4 regions of the Pseudoalteromonas sp. S554 genome follow, and region 3 is predicted to be linked to each of the others. Evidence: predicted binding sites of a transcription regulator. Region 3 holds the regulator's gene; each other region holds the start of a gene.

Region 1 (5,103 bases), on a different contig from region 3:
CAGCCTCTTCATCAAGGTTTACGCCAGAAAGCGATTCATACCAGGCTTCTGATTGTTGTGCTAATGCATCAAATGCAGCACCGTTGGTCATTGCTTGGCTGGTCACTACCCCAACATCAGTTACCAAGCCTGCATAGGCCTGATTCAACGTTTTATGATTATCGGCTGAGGCACTTGCCACTACATTTTGACGTACTAAATCGGTATTTTGTAAATCTGCGAGCTTTTGGCCATTACGGTTATCATCAAAACCGCCTTCATTAAATTCTAAATTAAAGGTATCACCTGTAGCCGGTACACCTTCAATATTAAAGTCAAAACCATAGCCATCGTAAGGCGCTCCAGCTTGAGCGAGTATATTATTAGCAGGCGGTGTAACTGTAAACGTGGTCGTGCCATTACCGTCAGTCAGTTGATATTCGTTAGCATTAGCTGTTTTAACAATGCTAATAGGGCCATTAGCTAGCCCTAGAGGGTTACTAAAACTGCCAGTGGTTACATCGGTGACATTACCCGGTGAAATACTGCCTGTGCCTGTATTATCTAGGCCGTCAGCTGTTCTAATTGGAGAGGCTAAGGCAATGTCTTCACCTCGACCACTGGTCAACGATATATTACCCGCAGCGCCACTATTGAGTTTTACCTGAAATTGATCCCCAGCATTACCGGCTCCCGTTACATTAAGCTCTAAGCCAAACGATTCCCCACTAGTAATCGCTGCTGAATCGATAATGCCGCTGGGTGGGATAGTTGCTAAAGACGCTGTACCTAAAGGCTCACCTTTATTATCAATAGGCTGAATACTTACTTCGTTAGGGTTACCCGTATAAGTGATCACAAAGTCACTGGCTGGTAGTTCACTGCCTTTACCAGCCTCAACGGTTGCTGACATATTAGCTGTTCCGGTATTTGCTTGATAAACATAAGCACTGACCGTTGGAATTTCAAAAATATCTCCACCTAATTCACCATTAGCATCCATCCCTAAACGGTTTTGCTGATTAAACGAATCGGCAAGTGCAATGCCCATCTGGCCAATTTGATTTTGTGCAGGCACCAAAATATCGTCTCTAAATGCCAATAAACCGCCAATTTTACCTTTTAATTTAGTGGGGTCTATTTCAAGTGGTACAGCCTTACCGCCATTTACATCTAAGCGTAGCTCTTTAAAATTAGCATCAGGATCGCCACTAATAGAAAACAAGTTAAATGACCCATTTTGCATAACAACGGCTTCACCTGTACCCATAAACACTTGTTTTTCACCATTAGGGCCATCAAGTGTTTCTATATCAATTAGCTCAGATAAATCACGTATTGCTTTATCACGCTCATTATAAGCTGAGCTCGCATCTGCTTCGTTTTTAGTGCCATGAACACCCGCAATTTCTTGATTTAACGAACTAATACTTTCGATTAACGTATTCGCCTCTTCAGAAAATATTTCTAATTGCTCATTAACCACTGCTTTTTGCTCTGAAACAATACCTGCAAGCCGGTCCATTTGATCAATCAAATTTTGCGCATCACTCATCACTAATGAACGAGCAACCGTTGATGAAGGTTGATTAAGAGCTTCTTGTACGTTATTGAACATTGAGTTGATACTAGTTGATAAGCTGTTTGATTTTTCTGAAAAGATTTGATCAACTCGACTCGCTTCACTAACAAATTGATCAAAAAAGCTTTTATTTGAGGTATCTCGGTTTAATTGCTTTTGCGCAAACTCATTCAATAATCGATACGTTTGGCCACGGCCTACCTGATTATCAATCATAGTGGTAAACTCGGTGCGCTCACGTACATACCCTTCGGTATTAACATTTGCGATGTTTTTACTTGTCGTTTGCAGTAGCTCAGCGTTAGCTCTAATGCCTGAATTAGCAATGTTTAATAAATTAAACGACATGTTACTCTACTCCTTGGCGGATCACGCTTGTGGCGATATTCTTCAATTCGTTACTGTTTAGCACTCTTTTTATTTTGTCAGCATAGTTAGGATCGGTTGCATAACCAGCTTGCTGTAAAGAGTCTAAAAACTTGTGCGGCTTTGCCGTATTGTTTAATGCATCTTGATAGCGAGGGTTCTGTGTTAAAAAATCCACAAAGTCATTCACGCTATCTTTTATCGAATCATACGCTCTAAAGTTTGCTTGCTTTTTAACTGCAGCACCTTGCTCAAACTCTAAAGTGACCTTACTGGCTTTTTCACCCTGCCAACTTTTATCTGACTTAATATTGAATAAATTGTTTGAGCTATTACCATCACCTTTATTAATAATATGTTTACCCCAGCCAGTTTCTAATGCTGCTTGTGCGACCATAACCGCCGGATTTAAACCAATTTTTTTAGCCGCTGTTTTTGCGTGTTCCCACACTGTGCTCACAAATTCCTCAGCATTTTCAAATGTGCCAGACGCTATGTTTTGTTCACTTTTTTCAGCTGAATCAACGAGCGGTACTTTTTCAGTGACCTTTTGATTTTCTTGATGAGGTAAGGTGCTACCCGCACGTTGGTCACTAAAGAAATCAGACGTTGTGCGAAGAACAGAGCCTGGCATAAAGTTTTTTCCATCTGGCGATAGTTGCTGCACAATTAAATCAGCAAGGCCTAAAGACCCATTTGATGAAAGTTCTGTGGCCATCTGTTGGTCGTGCATTTCTTCAAAAAACTTAACGCCACTTGCATTAAACGGGCTTTCTTTATCTTCAAAAGCCTCATTAGCTTTACGCATACTTTTAAGCAGCATTTGGGTGAAAATAGCTTCAAATTGTGCCGCTGCTTTTTTTAACGCCGCTTTAGATGCATCGGTTGATGCGTCACCGCTGTTTAAAGCATCTCGACGCAAAGAGTCTAAGTTGCCTAAATCAAAAAAGTTTTGCTTATCTAGATGATTTGTTTCCATCAGCTTTTTGACACAATAATTAATAATACCTAGTTAAATGCAATAATTGAGCCAAAAGAAGAGTAGCGATGAAAGGTTAAGGATGAAAGGTTAAGGGTTAAAGACCCTAGGGCTTAGGGTCTAGAATCTTATAAAACTAAATTACAACAAGCTGACCGTTAATTGCACCGGCTTCTTTAAGTGCTTCAAGAATCGCCATTAAATCGCCAGGGGCAGCGCCAACTTCATTAATAGCACGAACTAAATCATCAAGGCTGACACCTGGGTCAAATACAAAAGCACGTGAATCATCTTGATTAACGTCAATAATACTTTGTTGGGTAACCACTGTTTCCCCCTCTGCTAAAGGATTTGGCTGTGCCACATTTTGTTGCTCTGAAATGGTGACGGTTAACCCGCCATGTGTTATTGCTGCAGGCTGTAACTTGACATTTTTACCAATCACAATGGTGCCCGTACGCGAGTTAACGATAATTTTTGCAGACATATCTGCAGGTTTAAATTCAAGATTTTCAAGCGTTGATAAATAAGACACACGTTGAGAAGCATCTCTAGGGGCAATCACACGAACAGACACAGAATCAATTGCTTTTGCACTGTTAGGCCCGACTAAATCGTTAATTGTTTTTTCAAGGCGCTTTGCCGTTGTAAAATCAGGGCGGTTTAAGTTAAACGTAATAAAATCGCCTTGCATAAACGGACTTTTAACTTCACGCTCTACTGTTGCGCCATTTGGAATACGGCCAACTGTTGGGGTATTAATAACAACACGGCTGCCGTCAGCGCCTTGGGCACCTAAGCCCCCCACTATTAAACTACCCTGAGCTACGGCATATACATTGCCATCAGCCCCTTTTAAAAACGTTTGTAATAACGTACCACCGCGCAAGCTACCCGCGCTACCGATAGATGAAACGGTTATATCAATTGTTTGTCCGGGCTTTCTAAATGCGGGTAATTCAGCATGTACAGCAACTGCAGCAACGTTTTTAATCTTAGGGCTTAAATTTGCAGGTAGCGAAATACCAAAATTGCTTAACATGCCTTTAAAACTTTGCTGAGTAAAACGGCTCTGCTCACCCGTGCCTGGTAAACCCACTACTAAGCCATAACCTACCAACTGGTTCGATCTAACCCCTTCAACCATAGAAATATCTTTAATACGCTCAGCATGTGCCGAAAATTGACAACCTATTAGCGTGATTAAACAAATTAATTTTAATACATTCATAATGAATGCCCTCTAAAAAGGAAAAATCGAGCTGCTGAAAAAGCGTGTTAACCAACCTGCACTTTGCGCTTCTTGTGTTTGCCCTTTGCCAGAGTACTGAATACGCGCATTGGCTATTCGGTTTGACTCAACTGTGTTATCAGAACTCACATCTTGCGGGCGTACTAAACCTTCCAAACGAATAAATTCTTCACCAGTGTTTAACGTTAACCATTTTTCGCCACGAATAACTAAGTTACCATTAGGTAAAACACGCATAACATTAACCGAAATATTGCCAAATAAGCTGTTTGATTGATTTGATCTAGAATCCCCCGTAAAAGAGGCGTCACTACCAATGCCAAACTGGATACTATCGCCGCCTATATTGACCGGAAGGCCTCCGAGCCCTATGACAGGGTCTAGGCTTGCATCAGATTGCTTATCGGTTTCGGTTTTAGCTGCTTTAGTAGCTTGAGTAGACTCTTGTAAATTTACAGTAATAATGTCGCCAGTACGCAGTGCTTTTCTATCTGCGTATAAGTCGTTTGACACATTAGTATTAAATAACGAACCTGTTGCAACTACGGGTTCCATACTTGGTTCAGGATACATTGGCGCATAATAGGGGTCATCTTGAACAATATCACTATTTTGTGTTGAAACACAGCCACTTAAAAATAATGTACCTACCGCAAATAACATATAATGACGCATAATTCCCCCTACACCTTATAATTGCTGATTGATGTAACTCATCATTTCGTCAACAGCCGAGATGACTTTAGAGTTCATTTCGTAAATACGCTGCGTTTCAATTAGGTTAACCAGCTCTTCAGTTACATTTACGTTTGATGTTTCAAGTGAGCCCTGAATAATTGTGCCTAAGCCTTCTACACCCGGGTTACCTTGCACAGGCGCGCCACTTACTGCCGTTTCGGTATAAAGATTTTGCCCTACAGGCTCAAGGCCCGATGGATTAATAAA
Region 2 (5,103 bases), on a different contig from region 3:
TTACACCAAAAATTTTGAGTAAGGTTTTCATGTTCGTCCTTTAAGCGGTCAAATTATGTTTTTATCATAGCGAGTGTTAAGCCTAAAAGCATTGCTGTAGATAAAAAAAGCTCATAAAAGCAGTTTACTTATTTCATATGAATCGTTCCTGAAACATTTTGATACCTTTAGGTTACAAAAAATAATTGACTCATTGATACCTCAAGGTTGCATTGACACCCTGAGGTTACATAATGTTAAATTTTAAAAGGAAATGATATATGTCAAATCATGATATTAAAAATGAAGAAAAGTTTATGGGCCAAAATGCTTGGTTTTCATTATTCATGGGAGTCACTTTATTAATCATCAGTGTTTACCCACTGCTTACTCAAACATCAGCCCCGCTGTTGTTTTTTGGTACTGCTGCTTTTTTAGGTTCATTCTGTATGTTTGTGATCAGAGGCGGGTTTACATGGAAAATGAAATACCACCTTAACCTACAAAGATGAGTACTTAAACACCATCGACACCATTGCCTATAAACATGTAGTCCTTGGCTTACTTTTTAGCATGGGTGGCGTTTACTTATTCTCAGATGATTTGGCTTTAGAAGTGTCTCACACCATGATGGCCTCGTTTTATCTTGCTGTAATGTGTTTAATATATGGCGTATCAATTCTTTGGCAAAGCAAAGATTAGGAACAAAAGTGCAAAATAACATTGCAAAATTTCGTAAAGAGGCAGGGCTTTCGCAGCAAGAACTTGCCGATGCTGTAAGCGTATCGCGTAAAACAATAAGCACTGTAGAAACAAATCGATTTACGCCATCGGTCATTATAGCGCTTAAAATTGCAGCTAACTTTAACGTGCCCGTTGAGAGCCTCTTTATATTAGATGAGGCTGATTAATAACCGAGCAGGTTAGATTAACCCCGATTTTAAACACCATAATACTGCAGCGCGCAGGACAGCGCTGTTGTTATTAGCGTATTTGAGCTAAAATACACAATGCTAATACATATATATAAATCCGGAGTATCTACAAGGCATGAAAAAACTGCTAATTTCACCGTCAAAAATGACACTAGGCGAGCAAGAAAATCAAATCTATCAGAACATTCTGAAACAATCTTCAGAATTAAGCCTTAACCTTATGGCCGTGAAAGTAGAAAACCATCCTGATGATTTTTTACCTTGGTGTTACGAGCTATTAAACGCAAGCAGAGATCGTATTAACTACGATTTACTTGAGCCGCAACAGCTACCTGTTCTTAAAAAACTACATGATCAGCTTATTTCGGCTATCAGCTTTTTACAAGTTAAAACGCTTCGTGTAGCCCCTTGGCCTGTGGTAAGTGTATTTATAGAGCAACATAAAGACGTTATTGCACTTGATGAACAACTTCGTTTAGCAAGTTACGTAAAAAGTATTCGTGAGCAATCATTAAAAGACATGATCCCTGAAGACCTTCTTGCTTTTACTGGCAAGCATATGGCTTCACTTGATCCAAGCACTTACGATTTTGATGTTGAGTGGTTTGCATCAACTAAGAGTGCTAAAGTTTTCCACCAACTCATTGGTGATTTACCGGGTGCGTTTGATGACGCACTGGCTAATATTCCTCTTGAAGGTGACATTACCCATTACGAGTACCAACAGTTTGTAGCTGCTTATAGCAAAATATTTACTGATAGCAGTGAAAAGCCAACTCTTGCTCCGGCAACACGACTACTTGCAATGCGTCGCCCTGATATTTTTACGCCAATCACAAATAGTCGTTTAGATGCATTATGCGCAGCACTTGCGGTTACAAAACTTAAAAATAGTGATTTTGAGCGTTACTGGCAAGATATTGTAAAAGGCATTCAAGCTATGTCATGGTACAAAATGGCAAATGCTTCAAATGAATTAGAAGAGCAACTAGTGTCAATTAAAGCGCTTATACCGTGCTTTTTTTACTACGCGGATAACAAAACACCAGATAGCTCTAACTATATTAAATTACTTAATAAACCAAAGCGTAGCACCACTAAAACGGGTAAAACACAACGCAGAGGTAAAGAGTCTGCTGAAATTTTAGTTGACCGCGCTTTGGCTGCCGATGATATTCCTGAGCATATTCGTAGCAAACGCGACTCAATAATCAGCGAAGTTCAAAAAGGTCGCAGTGTAAACGAAACAATTAGTCTAATGCGCACCATATTTGGCTAAATAATTCTAAACAAGCTGTACTTTCATGGTGCAGCTTGATTATTTTATGCACCAGCGATGTGCGATAGAATATTTCTTCCTCATAATCTAAACCACCCACCCCAAACGCAAGCCATTGTTAATAAATAATAAAACTTAAATCTTAAACAAAATAAATCAAGCTGGCACACACAGTGCAATTCTATTCTCAGTTAAACAATAAAAACGCATAAATCAAAAGGCTACGGTACTTCATAATAAAAAGCCTTCCTATGCAAAAAATCATATAACGGGAAATGGAACATGTTAAAACTAAAAAAAACAATCGCTTTTAGCGCCGTGGCATTAATGGCTGCAACGTCACTTACATCAACAGCAGTAAATGCTGAAGTGTCTGCGAATGTAGCAGCTACCTCAAATTACTTATGGCGTGGACAAGAACAAACTGGCGGCGACGCTGCTATTTCTGGTGGTATTGATTACGCTGACGAATCTGGGTTTTATGCTGGTACATGGGTATCTAATGCATCTTGGGCTGACGAAATGACCTACGAGCTAGATTTTTACGCAGGCTTTGGTGGCGATATTAGCGAAGGTGTTAGCTACGATGTAGGTTACATTTATTATGCTTACCCAGACGCGGCATCAAGTGCAGACGCTGATTTCTCAGAAATTTACGGTAGCATCAGTGTCGAAGGCTTTACCTTTGGTGCATCAGTGCTTGCTACATCTGCTGCAAGTGGCGACGGTACAGACTTTGGTGATTCACTTTATTTGACAGCTGATTACGGCTTTGCCGTAGGCAGCAATGGTACAGAAATGGCTTTACACATAGGTCATTATTCTGGCGATTTTATTGGTGACGAAGACATCATTGATTACGGTGTGTCTGTATCAAAAGATGGATTCACATTTGGCGTATCAGACACTGATATGGACGAGTCAGATGTAAAAGTTTACGTTGCTTACGCTGTAGACTTCAGCCTATAAACAAACATGTGTTACTTGCTGCAACTGAAGGGCCATTTGGCCCTTTTTTAGCACCTAGCATCTTTTCTTTGTATTGGGTTATATTTAAATTATTACTCAGCTTTAAAAGGTACCTTAGTGCAGCTCACTTCAACTGTTTTAGGGTACCAAGCCGGGCCTATCTGATTAACTACAACCTCCGCTACTCCATTACTAAATGACTTATACGTGTGCACCGTTTGCCATTGTCCTTGTGGACAATGCTCACTTAAGTCAACCGCATCAGATCCCTCATACAAAGCTAAAGCAAAATTATGATGCCACTGAGAACTATTGTGCGACTGGTTATTAACTTTTTCAGGTACACCATTATCAAAGTAAATATTTGTGCAACCAGTTAACATAGCAAAAGTAATACTGCCTAAAATTAATTTAAGATTCATAACGCCTCCTGCGTATTTTGCTCTTCACACCATACCTTTATGGTATGTGGTGAATAAATGCCTAGCGTAATTAAACCCAACGCACCATCGCTAAATGTTTGTTGCGACTGCATTTGAGCCGCTTGTGTATCTGTACAAATCTCTTTTACATCCACACGTTCCTCTCCTACTAATCCCCATAAATAAAATGGACGGCTATCTTCGTAGGTCGCTTTACTTGTAATTTTTGTGATAGCGTGTGGCTGTATGGTAACCGCAGAACAGGCGCTTAAGCCTAATACTACAAACCCCATTATTAATGATTTCATGTTTGTCCTTACTTGGTACTTACTTTCAGTAAATAAACTTTACAGTAAACCAGTAAAATAATGAGTAAAAAGCTGTGCGAAAAATGTAGCCAACCTTACAGATTTCAAACATTTTTTTACACAAAAAAGGCCGCAAAATTGCGGCCTTTGAGTAAGTTTAGTTTCAGCTATTAAAACTTAGCTAAGTTATTTACGTTATCTTTATCAACCAGTTTTACGTACGGATCGACTCCTGCAAATAAAGGTTTTTCTTTTACCTTTAACTCAATAATATTAGTACCCGTTACTATTTGATGTTTTTGTGAGTAAATCACAAAATCTTCGGCGAGTAGATTTTCAGGATCGTCACTAAACAATACAATATCAATTAACTCATCGAGTGGCTGTTCTGTTTCTTCACCTTGACCATCAGCACGCTGCTTAACAGCTTCAACGTTTAACGTAACACTGTAAAAGCCATCACTGTCGGCTTCGTCTGAAATTGAAACCTCTTTCATTTCCAGCTCATACAAAGTGATATATTTAAACTGATCATCAATAAAGTTTTGCTCAGCTTGCGTTGCGTCTTGTTTTAAATAACTGAGTAAATCAAGCGTTGTTGGGTATGGCATTGATTGGTATCTAAACTCATTTAAAAATGCCTTAAGGGCAGCGTTTAAACGTTTTTCACCTAGGCGATCATAAATCGCCATCATAACAACAGATCCTTTATTGTAATGAAGGTATTGCTGAGCTTGTGTTTTATATAGCGGCATTTCTTCAAACGCTTCTCCAGTGCGGCCCATTAAGTACCTATCTAACTCGTATTTTAAAAACTTACGTAGCTTTTCTGGGCCAAAGCGTTTTTCAAGCACCATTAGCGCACTGTATTGTGAAAGCGTCTCCGACATAACGGCGGCGCCTTCTACATTGGCGCCTGATACTTGATGACCCCACCACTGATGCGCCACTTCATGTGCGGTTACATAGTAAGGTAGGTCAATTTTACTTTCATCCCTTGAGTCTGTAACAAAACCAATGCTTTCTGAATAAGGAACAGTATTAGCAAAACTTTGCGCAAATGAGCGATAGCGAGGGAATTCAATAATACGTAATTGCTTATGCTGATAGGGGCCAAATGCTTGTGTAAAATAATCTATCGAGTCTTGAACCGATTCAATCATGCGGTCAACATTCCACGCATGACTTTTATGGAAATAAACCTCAATATT
Region 3 (5,103 bases):
AGTTGTTGTAGTGGGTAGTCTTGTTCAAAAGCTTCGGGCATTGGCGTCCTTTATTTATACTGTAACTGTTACCTAGTGGGTGGGGGAGTACGACCTAGCAGCCAGTTATTTTGATTATAGTTATTTTATTTAAATGTTAAAAATTAACGTTACTCTTGTTCGTTAAATCGTTGCGAAATAAGTTCTCCAATGGCATTTAAAGCTTGCTCTGCATCAGGCCCTTCACATACCACTTTAACTTCTTTACCTTGGCTACTTTCAAGTAGCATTAGTGCTAATACACTGTCACCAGCAGCTTCTTTATCATCTTGAAATAAGGTGATTGAAGCATCAAATTTTACAGCGAGTTGGGCTAATACAGTCGCGGCTCTGGCATGCAGTCCTAATTTATTTTGTATTAAAAAAGTGTCTTCTATACGCATACATTACTCTATCAAAGCTGAACAGGTTATTAGTTTTGTAAAATTACTTTTCTTGTTCTCTGTGACGTATTTTTACATTGGGATGCGTAACTGCAAAGCTTTCGCCAATTGTTTGCGCTAAATATACAGAGCGATGTTGCCCGCCAGTACAGCCAATCGCAATAGTTAAATAGCTTCTGTTATTTCGCTCTAGGTGTGGTAGCCATGTTTGTACAAAGGTTTGTATTTGCCATGTAAATTTTTGAACTATGCTGTGGCTAGCCAAATAATCTTTTACTGGTTGGTCTAGGCCGTTGAGTGGTTTTAGTTCAGGCTCCCAGTGCGGGTTAGGTAAAAAACGTGCATCAAATACGTAATCTGCCTCTTTAGGAATGCCATGTTTAAAACCAAATGATTCAAATGTAACAATCAGCTGCTTGTCTTTTTTACCTAGTATTTTTTCGCGAATTGATTCAGCAAGTTGATGAACGCTTAGCTCACTGGTATCGATCATGTAATCGGCGCGCGTAATTAGCACATCGAGAAGTTCTTTTTCTTTTTTTATGGCTAAATCAAGCGGAAGTGAATCTATTGATAAAGGGTGTAAGCGCCTAGTTTCAGAAAAGCGCTTAATAAGGGTTTGATCTTCACTGTCTAAGTAGAACAGCGTTGGTTTTGTAAAACCCGGTAAGTATTCGATGATGTGATTAAATTCATCTTGCTCTTTTGGTAAATTTCGCACATCTATACTAACGGCAATTTTATCGTAGTTATCAGAAACGCTTCTTACCAAAGAAGGTAATAAATTTACTGGAATGTTATCTACGCAATAATAACCTAGATCTTCAACAACGCGCAAAGCAACCGACTTACCAGAACCAGAACGGCCACTTATGATAATCAACTCCATTAATCACCCTTTAAATTTGTTACGATTGGTCAACAATAATTTGATACAACTCAGCATCCGATTTAGCACAGCGAAGCTGCTTACAAAATTCTTTATTTTTTAGTTTATCAGCTATCGTTGCTAGCGTCTTTAAATGCTGTTGGTTATCGCCTTCAGGTACGATGAGTGCAACAAAAATATCAACAGGGCGGTTGTCTATAGCATCAAAATTAATCGGTGTTTCACTAACTAACACCAATGCTAAAGGTTCTTGTGCGCCGCTCATTCGGCCATGTGGAATAGCAATACCTCTTCCTATCCCTGTGCTGCCTAGTTTTTCGCGGGTTAATAAAGCGCCCAAAATATCCTGTTGAGATAAATACGGTAATTTATCGTGAGCCAGCTCGCTAATAAACTCTAAAATTCTTTTTTTACTATTAAAAAGGACCGCAGCTTTACTGCAGTCCTGGCATATAAGTGAACTTAATTTCATCATATTAGTGTCGAGCAAGCTTCTCTTTGTGTTTAATTACTTGACGGTCAAGCTTGTCAATCAATGAATCAATAGCTGCATACATATCTTGATGTTCAGTGGATGCGAATAATTCAGCACCACTTACATGAATAGTTGCTTCTGCTTTTTGATTTAATTTTTCTATATCAAGAATGACATGAACATTATTAATATGATCAGAGTGCCTTTCTAGCTTCGCAAATTTGGTATTTATATAGTCTCTTAATGAATCAGTTAGTTCTACATGACGACCAGTTAAATTTAGTTGCATAAGCATTACCCTCTTTGTTTAGCGTCTTAGATCAGGCTCTTTCGCTGATTTGACGGTGGAATAGCCAGAGATTCGCGATATTTTGCGATTGTACGTCTCGCTACTTTAATTCCTTGCTCAGCCAATATATCCGCAATTTTGCTATCACTCAATGGTTTTGCTGAGTTTTCTGCTGCGATTAATTTTTTAATAAGTGCACGTATTGCCGTAGATGAACATTCTCCACCATTTTCGGTACTAACGTGGCTTGAGAAAAAGTATTTAAGCTCAAATATTCCACGCGGTGTGTGCATATACTTTTGCGTAGTTACGCGCGAAATTGTTGATTCGTGCATTTCTACCATTTCGGCAACATCATTTAAAACCATCGGTTTCATGGCTTCTGGCCCGTGTTCAAAAAAGCCCTGTTGTTGTTTAACAATACAGTTAGTTACTTTTAAAAGTGTATCATTTCTACTTTCTAAGCTTTTTATAAACCATTTAGCTTCTTGTAAATGTGAGCGAATAAATTGACTATCGCCGCTTGATTTAACTGTACGCGACATCGCTGCATATTGGCTGTTTACACGAATTTTTGGCATGCTGTCTGGGTTTAACTCTACAATCCAGCGGCCTTTAATTTTTTTAACTGACACATCAGGTATTACATACTCAGACTCTTCTCGTACTATTGTGTCTGCAGGCTTAGGGTTGAGCGTATGAATAAGTGTCATTACTTCTTTAAGCTCATCTTCTTTGAGCTTCGTTTTTTTCATTAATGTACGGTAGTCACGAGCAGCTAACAAATCAATGTGCTCGGTTAAAATCATTTTTGTTTCATCAATAAAAGGCGTGCCTTTATCAAATTGATTTAACTGAATACACAAACACTCTTGTAAGCTACGTGCCGCAATACCCACTGGGTCAAATAGCTGAATGCGCTTTAATACCGCTTCTATTTCGTCAAGTTCAACCTCAACGTCATCGTCGTTATCTTGATTAAAGCTCTCTAAAATCTCTTCGCAACTGAGTGTCAGTATGCCTGAATCATCCACCGCTTCTACAATAGCAATAGCGATGGCTTCATCTGTAGGGCTAAATGGCGTTAATTGTAATTGCCACATTAAGTATTCGTGAAGCGTTTCAGTTGATGCGCCCTGATATATAGACTCATCTTCAGGCATTGGGCCTGAAGATGATGCAGGGGCTGCACTCATATACTCATCCCAGCTAACATCCATTGCCATGTCGTCACTTACGGTATCTTTAGCAAGCGCTTCACCACTGTCTTGTTCATACTCGCTAGGGGCTTCATCGGCAGATACGGTTACTGTAACTTCATCGTTATCTGCTTTTTGCTCATTTTTGCCCGCAAGATCATCGGCATAGTCTTGCTCCTCAACCTCAAGTAATGGGTTGCTGTCGAGCGCTTCTTGTATTTCTTGCTGAAGATCCAATGTGCTTAATTGCAGCAAGCGAATAGCTTGTTGCAACTGAGGTGTCATTGTAAGTTGCTGGCCCATGCGCAGCTGTAGTGATTGCCTCATGTATCTCTAACAATCCTTTTAAGTTGTTATAGTTAATACTAGCAGATGCTTATAAATAAGGCGTAAATGTTACAGCCTAAATTGCTCGCCTAAATATACATCGCGTACAGTTTTATCATTTAATACGTGTTCAGGGGTACCAGAAGCAATCAGTTCCCCATGAGAAACAATGTAGGCTTTTTCGCAAACATCAAGGGTTTCTCTTACATTGTGGTCTGTTATTAATACGCCAATCCCACGGTTTTTCAGGTGTTCAATAATTTTTTTAATATCTAATACTGAGATAGGGTCAACACCGGCAAATGGTTCGTCTAACAAAATAAACTTTGGATCTGCGGCTAAAGCACGTGCAATCTCCACTCGGCGACGTTCTCCGCCCGATAATGCCATGCCTTTGCTGTCGCGAATGTGTTGAATGCTAAATTCATCTAATAGATTATTCAATGTATCTTCTCTGGCTTGTTTAGTGAGCTCCTTTCGAGTTTCTAAAATAGCCATTAAGTTTTGATACACTGTTAATTTTCTAAATATAGACGACTCTTGTGGTAAGTAGCCAATGCCTAATCTAGCACGACTGTGCATAGGTAAAAGCGTAATATCGTTATCATCGATAGATATTTTGCCTTTGTCGCTAGGGACTAAGCCTACAATCATGTAAAAGGTTGTTGTTTTACCTGCGCCGTTTGGCCCAAGCAAGCCTACAATACTGCCAGCTTTAACTTCTAAGCCCACATTTTTTACAACTTCACGGCCTTTGTAGCTTTTGGCTAGTAGCTCTGCTTTTAATGTGCTCATGGTTGGCCTTTGTCATTTTTTTTAGGCTCCACAGGCACTAAGATAGTGTGTACACGGTCAGTTGAGCTTTCATCTTTTTCGGCGCTAATAAGCTGCTGTTCTATATCGTAGGTAATGCTTTTAGCATTCATTTTTTGCCCAGCTTGAGATATCTCTGCATCTCCAATTAATGTTAAAAAACGCGTTGAAACATCGTATCTAACTTCATTAGCGCTGGCGCTCATTATTGTGCCGTCGGCTTGTTTTTCTTCAAAATATGCAGGCGTACCTGTGGCAATTAACAATTGCTTGTTGTCGCCTAGCTCATCGCGCTTGTGAACCTCAAGGCGGTCTGCGGTAATTTTTCTGTCGCCATGAATAATTTCAACATTTTTTTCAAAGATACCTACGTTTTCTTTTAGTTGACCCTCTTGTTTATCCGCACTAATCGAAATTTGATTTGCAGAAATTGGCGCTGTTGTTTCAGCGGCATTAGTACCTAATGCAAGTAAAAATGTTGGAATAATAAAGAGTGTTGATAGTTTATTGGTCATAATAAATAGTTCGCGTATGGTTAATTAATTTTATCACTTCGGTTTTTAAATCGGCTTCTAAGCCTTTACCGGTGATTTTTAAATTGGGCCCTGTAACAATGACAGGCTGCTCTGATTGCATCGTTAGTAATTTTATATCTACCTGAATGTTATCAGCATTAATTTTATCTATCA
Region 4 (5,103 bases), on a different contig from region 3:
TAAATTAGTATGCTCATCAATTAGCTTTTGTATATCACTGTATGGCAATACATCGTGTACACCATCGCAGGTAAGTATATAAATATCATCAGCTCTAAGTTCAACTTCGTATACATCAATTTCTTGATGAAGCTGCGCGCCTAAAGCTCGCGTTAGAGTATCGTTTACTTTATGGTCGCGTGTTATCGCCTCCATACTTTTTGCACGTAACCGCGTAATTCGGGTATCACCTAAATGAAAAATATAACCCGTGGCCGATTTTAAAATAAGCGCTGTAAACGTGGTCATCCAATCTGCTTGGCGCTGGCCAAGGTGATTGTAGTTAACCGATTGCGAATAAAGCCACTGATTTAAACTGGCCAATACCTTAGATACCGACTTTTTAACGGCCCAACTTGGTGGTGTATTTAAATACTCATTTATAAAGTGCGTTACCGATAACTGTGACGCTTGTTTAGCATTTTTTGCTGATGAACACCCATCGGCCAAGCAGGCAATAACCCCTTTTGACTCTTTTTCTTGCGCTTGAGTATTAAGAGCAGCAAACGCATCTTGGTTTTCGGTTTTTATACCTTTGCTACTGTGCCCACCAAACTCAACGTTAAGTTCGTTTGTAAGTGCGCTGGCTTTTTGGGTTTCATCAAACATATGTATGCCTTAAGTCACAGAAATAAGTTCAACGGTGCCATCTTCGTTTACTTCTGTGATGTGGCCATCGGGTTCTTTCATGAAAAATAATGCACCTAAGCCTAATAATGCACTTGACGCAATAATCATAAAGAATGTTTGGTAATCAACTAATGAGAGCGCCGTTAAATACACAACAGCCCCTACATTGCCGTAAGCTCCCGTCATACCAGCAATTTGACCCGTTAAACGGCGTTTAATAAGTGGTACAGCCGCAAATACAGCGCCTTCCCCTGCTTGCACAAAAAACGAACACGCCATGGCAGCAGCAACTGCAAGCCAAAGCGGCCAGCTAGCGTCAACTAAGCCCATAACAAAATAACCTACAGCTAAGCCTGTGGTAAGTACAATAAGTGTTTTACGACGACCCATTCTATCTGAGATCCAACCACCACCCGGGCGAGAAGCTAAATTCATAAACGCATACGCTGATGCAAGCAAACCTGCGTATACCATATCAAGGCCAAACACCTCACTAAAAAATAATGGCAACATAGATACAACGGCAAGCTCTGAGCCAAACGTTGTAAAATAAAGAATATTTAAAACGGCAACTTGTTTAAATTCGTAACGGTGTGATTCAGGAACAGGTTGCTTAAAAATATGGCCGTTTATGTCGTACATTTTATACACTTCGTAAAGATAAAGCAGCACCAAAAATACATATGTACCAATAACAAAATTTTCTGAAAGTAAATTTGCACCAGTAGGAGAAAGCTTCCAAGTAAGTAGTGCTAAAGCACCGTACATAGGTAGCTTCATTATAAGAAGTAGTACAAAGTCGCCTTTGCTGGTTACTTCCATTGCTCCTACTTTTTTTGGTTTAAAGTAAGTGCCACCTTTTGGCGTGTCAGTTACGCTGATGTACCAAATAACACCAAAAATGACACTTAATACACCGGTTAGGCCTATCGCATAACGCCAGCCATCGTCACCGCCAAACATAAGCGCTAATACAGGTAATAGCATTGCAGCTGCTGCCGAACCAAAGTTACCCCAGCCACCGTAAATACCCTCTGCTGTACCCAACTCGTTTGCCGGGAACCACTCGCTCACCATGCGAATGCCCACAACAAAACCCGCACCAATAAAGCCAAGTGCAAAACGCGCGATAGCGGCTTGCTCAAACGTGGTGGCCATCGCAAACATAAAACATGGGATGCTACATAAAATCAGTAATGATGCATAAACGATGCGAGGCCCAAATTTATCAGTTAACATACCCACAACCACGCGAGCAGGAATGGTTAGTGCCACATTTAAAATAAGTAGCGTTTTTACTTGTGCCATAGTAATACCTAGCGAACCCGCTATAGCGCCTAATAATGGCGCATGGTTAAACCAGACAAAAAATGAGATAAAAAACACCATCCAGCTTAAATGCAGTATTTTCATTTTTCCGCTAAACGATATGAGATTAAACCCAGTACTCGGTTGCATGTTATTTTTCCTTAGTTACGTTTGTAGTTATTTATAGCAGTTACTACTTTATTATTAATTACACCGCTACATTTGTTAATTTCACGTTAACCATACTGAGCAATTAGTGAGCCAATAATTTATTTCATTAAAAATCATTAGCTTATGTTTTTACTAATTCGTTATAATTTTCATTTGCACTGTTAAGGTAATCAATGTGAGCACTAACAGTGCAATTACTTTTAACCGCGTTCTTGCCCACATATTCTAAAAATTGCTATTGTGTATAAAAATAATGAGAAGCCGCTAATGACTAAACCAGCCCTGACTTACCAACAACAACTACGCTACTCGCGCCACATAATGCTTCCTAAATTAGATATAGAGGGGCAAGAAAAAATATGGCAATCTCATGCGCTTATAGTCGGTTTAGGTGGTTTGGGCTGCCCGGTTGCTCAGTACTTAGCTGCCTCCGGTGTGGGTACGTTAACGCTTGTAGATAACGACGTGGTTGATGCTACTAACTTGCAAAGGCAGGTGCTTTATAAACAAACAGATGTGGGAAGCTTAAAAACACACGCCGCCAAAGCGCAGCTAACTAGCTTAAATGATGAAATAGATATACATACAATCGATGTATTTTTAGACGAAAAGTCAAAGCTTGACGAGCTATTAAAAAATATTGATATAGTTATTGATTGCTCTGATAACTTAACTACACGTAATGTATTAAACACAGCCTGTTATAAAACAAAAACCCCACTAGTATCGGGCGCTGCAATTAGAATGGAAGGCCAAGTTGCCTGTTTTACAATGCAAGAAAATAGCCACTGTTATGAGTGTTTATCGCAGTTTATGTCTGATCAAACACAAAGCTGCTCAGAATCAGGCGTGCTATCGCCCATTGTAGGATTAATTGGCAGTATTCAGGCCACTGAAGCCTTAAAAATGCTTGCTGGATTACCAAGCGGGTTGAACGAGCATTTACTGCTGGTTGATGGTTTAAGTATGGAGTTTAGTCGCTTTAAAATCACAAAAAACAGTCATTGTGCTACGTGCAGCTAAAACCCACTTCAAATTACTCTAGTTTATGAATAGTCGCATAAAGTGTATCGCCTACTTTATAGTTATTTTGATCCCATACTCTTGGTGAAAGTAAGCAGTACAAGCTTTGTCCGTCTACATCTAGCGTAAGTTGCCATGTTTTATCTATAAGTTCTGCACTGTGCAGCGTACATATTAAAACATTGCTGTTATTTGTGTTTAATGGCATTTCTGCACTTACTGATATTTGCTCACACTCTAATATAAGTTTATTTCCTTGCTCTACAGCGCTCGGTAATGCAAATAGCTGCTGCTCGCTTTTGTGTAGTTTAAGCAAATACACACCGTATTTTTCATCAAATGTAATGATTTGAAAGTTAATTAAGCTTAGCGGTGCTTGTTTATTATTAGCGTAAATAGCTTTAGCCACCTGTGCACTCGGGCCGTGGTTAATTACTTTACCCTTATTAAGCTGCACCAGGGTATCGCAACAAAACAATAGTTCTTTTAACGAGTGGCTCACTATAATAAATTTAATAGTAAACGTTGCCGCCAATTCACTTAATGTTGAGAGTGTTTTAAAGCGCAGCGGCCAATCAAGAGCGCTAAATGGCTCATCTAAAATAATTAATTTTTGACCTGCCAACAACGTACGTGCAAACACCACCCGTTGGCGCTCCCCGCCAGACAAGCTCTGAACGTTGCGTTTAAGTAAGGGGTGTAACTCAAGTGCATCAATAACTTTTTGTTCAGTTAAGTCAGTTTGCCTATTAAAACAATGCTTTTGTGTAAACGCTAAATTACCTGCTACATCCAAATGCGGAAATAATGGGCAGGACTGAACTTGCAACGTAACACCGCGTTGTTCAGTTGGTATATGACGTACCGATTTATCATTTATATAAACACTCTGCTCACCTTCAAGGCCACTAATACAACGTAGCAAGGTGGACTTACCGGAGCCCGATGGGCCAAAAATTCCCGCAATAGTAAAAGATTCAAGGTGAAGGTTTATGTCTAAATCAAAGCTATTTAGCGATTTATAAAGGGCTAACTTAATCATATTATTGCTTAACCCCCACTATGCTTTTATTAAATTTAAATAACAGCACTAAACACGCAAATGAAATAGCCAGTAAAATAAGCGAAAGCTGATGCGCCGCTGCATAGTTTAACGACTCAACATGGTCGTACAAAGCAATAGAAACAACCTGTGTTTCTCCTTGTATATTGCCACCAATCATCAGCACTAAGCCAAACTCCCCGAGCGTATGCGCAAACCCCAGTGCAAATGCACTACCAATACTAGGTTTTAACAACGGCAATATTAAGTAAAAAAAACGCTTAAAGTGGCTCAAACCCAAGGCAATTGCAGCCTCGTTATAGGTGTGGTTAATCTGCTTAAACCCTGCCACTAAGGGTTGCATTACAAACGGCAAAGAATAAAAAAGTGAACCAATAACAACACCCTGAAAACTAAACGCAAGCTGGGTGCCTGTTAGCCAAAACCAAAATTGCCCAAAAGCATGTGTGGGTGAAAATAAAACCAGTAGATAAAAACCAAGCAAGGTCGGTGGCAATACTAACGGCATTGCAATAAGCGCTTCTAAAAATGGTTTAAATTTACCTTTGTACCCCGCTAGTTTGTATGCAACAGGAATACAAAAAACAAGCAGCAACACAGCCGTTATAAAAGCTAACTTTACCGTCAGCCACAGTGCTGTTAAATCACTTTGAAGCATTGCTATCCTTTGTTCTATATCCTAATTCAACAAGCTTAAGTTGAGTGCTGCTGGTCATTAAAAAGTCCATAAGCTTTTGAGCGCTTGCCAGTTTTTTACTCGATTTAATAATAACCCCCTGTTGAATAATTTCGGGATACTCGCTAGGCGGTATTAACTTGTACGATAAATACTGTGGGTCCTGGCTATTATTAAACGCCATTTTTAATGT

What was found. Region 3 encodes sigma-54, which starts transcription at its own class of promoters, with help from an activator protein. Its sites were predicted from a motif close to GTTGGCACGNNNNTNGNNT; they were not measured.
Region 1: a site for sigma-54 is predicted at 2,944-2,962, ahead of flgJ (flagellar assembly peptidoglycan hydrolase FlgJ). Genes of this name have one in related genera too.
Region 2: a site for sigma-54 is predicted at 2,354-2,372, ahead of CWB65_RS11235 (TorF family putative porin). Genes of this name have one in related genera too.
Region 4: a site for sigma-54 is predicted at 2,225-2,243, ahead of CWB65_RS01870 (NarK family nitrate/nitrite MFS transporter). Genes of this name have one in related genera too.

Annotation. Positions count from the first base shown of each region.
Region 1 is NZ_PNDV01000063.1:56,134-61,236, reverse strand. Features, by position in the region: gene flgK (flagellar hook-associated protein FlgK) at 1-1,909, opposite strand, end outside; gene flgJ (flagellar assembly peptidoglycan hydrolase FlgJ) at 1,911-2,906, opposite strand; gene CWB65_RS13760 (flagellar basal body P-ring protein FlgI) at 3,043-4,137, opposite strand; gene flgH (flagellar basal body L-ring protein FlgH) at 4,150-4,833, opposite strand; gene flgG (flagellar basal-body rod protein FlgG) at 4,849-5,103, opposite strand, start outside.
Region 2 is NZ_PNDV01000043.1:11,253-16,355, forward strand. Features, by position in the region: gene CWB65_RS11215 (AsmA family protein) at 1-31, opposite strand, end outside; gene CWB65_RS20055 (hypothetical protein) at 261-491, shown strand; gene CWB65_RS11225 (helix-turn-helix transcriptional regulator) at 690-890, shown strand; gene CWB65_RS11230 (hypothetical protein) at 1,030-2,193, shown strand; gene CWB65_RS11235 (TorF family putative porin) at 2,476-3,162, shown strand; gene CWB65_RS11240 (Bor/Iss family lipoprotein) at 3,255-3,584, opposite strand; gene CWB65_RS11245 (Bor family protein) at 3,581-3,892, opposite strand; gene CWB65_RS11250 (ABC transporter permease/M1 family aminopeptidase) at 4,063-5,103, opposite strand, start outside.
Region 3 is NZ_PNDV01000034.1:87,130-92,232, reverse strand. Features, by position in the region: gene mgtE (magnesium transporter) at 1-41, opposite strand, end outside; gene CWB65_RS08805 (HPr family phosphocarrier protein) at 150-422, opposite strand; gene rapZ (RNase adapter RapZ) at 466-1,311, opposite strand; gene ptsN (PTS IIA-like nitrogen regulatory protein PtsN) at 1,331-1,783, opposite strand; gene hpf (ribosome hibernation promoting factor) at 1,788-2,075, opposite strand; gene CWB65_RS08785 (RNA polymerase factor sigma-54) at 2,102-3,601, opposite strand; gene lptB (LPS export ABC transporter ATP-binding protein) at 3,671-4,396, opposite strand; gene lptA (lipopolysaccharide transport periplasmic protein LptA) at 4,393-4,929, opposite strand; gene lptC (LPS export ABC transporter periplasmic protein LptC) at 4,919-5,103, opposite strand, start outside.
Region 4 is NZ_PNDV01000002.1:17,625-22,727, reverse strand. Features, by position in the region: gene CWB65_RS01875 (bifunctional protein-serine/threonine kinase/phosphatase) at 1-648, opposite strand, end outside; gene CWB65_RS01870 (NarK family nitrate/nitrite MFS transporter) at 658-2,127, opposite strand; gene CWB65_RS01865 (HesA/MoeB/ThiF family protein) at 2,416-3,171, shown strand; gene CWB65_RS01860 (ATP-binding cassette domain-containing protein) at 3,185-4,213, opposite strand; gene modB (molybdate ABC transporter permease subunit) at 4,215-4,892, opposite strand; gene modA (molybdate ABC transporter substrate-binding protein) at 4,879-5,103, opposite strand, start outside.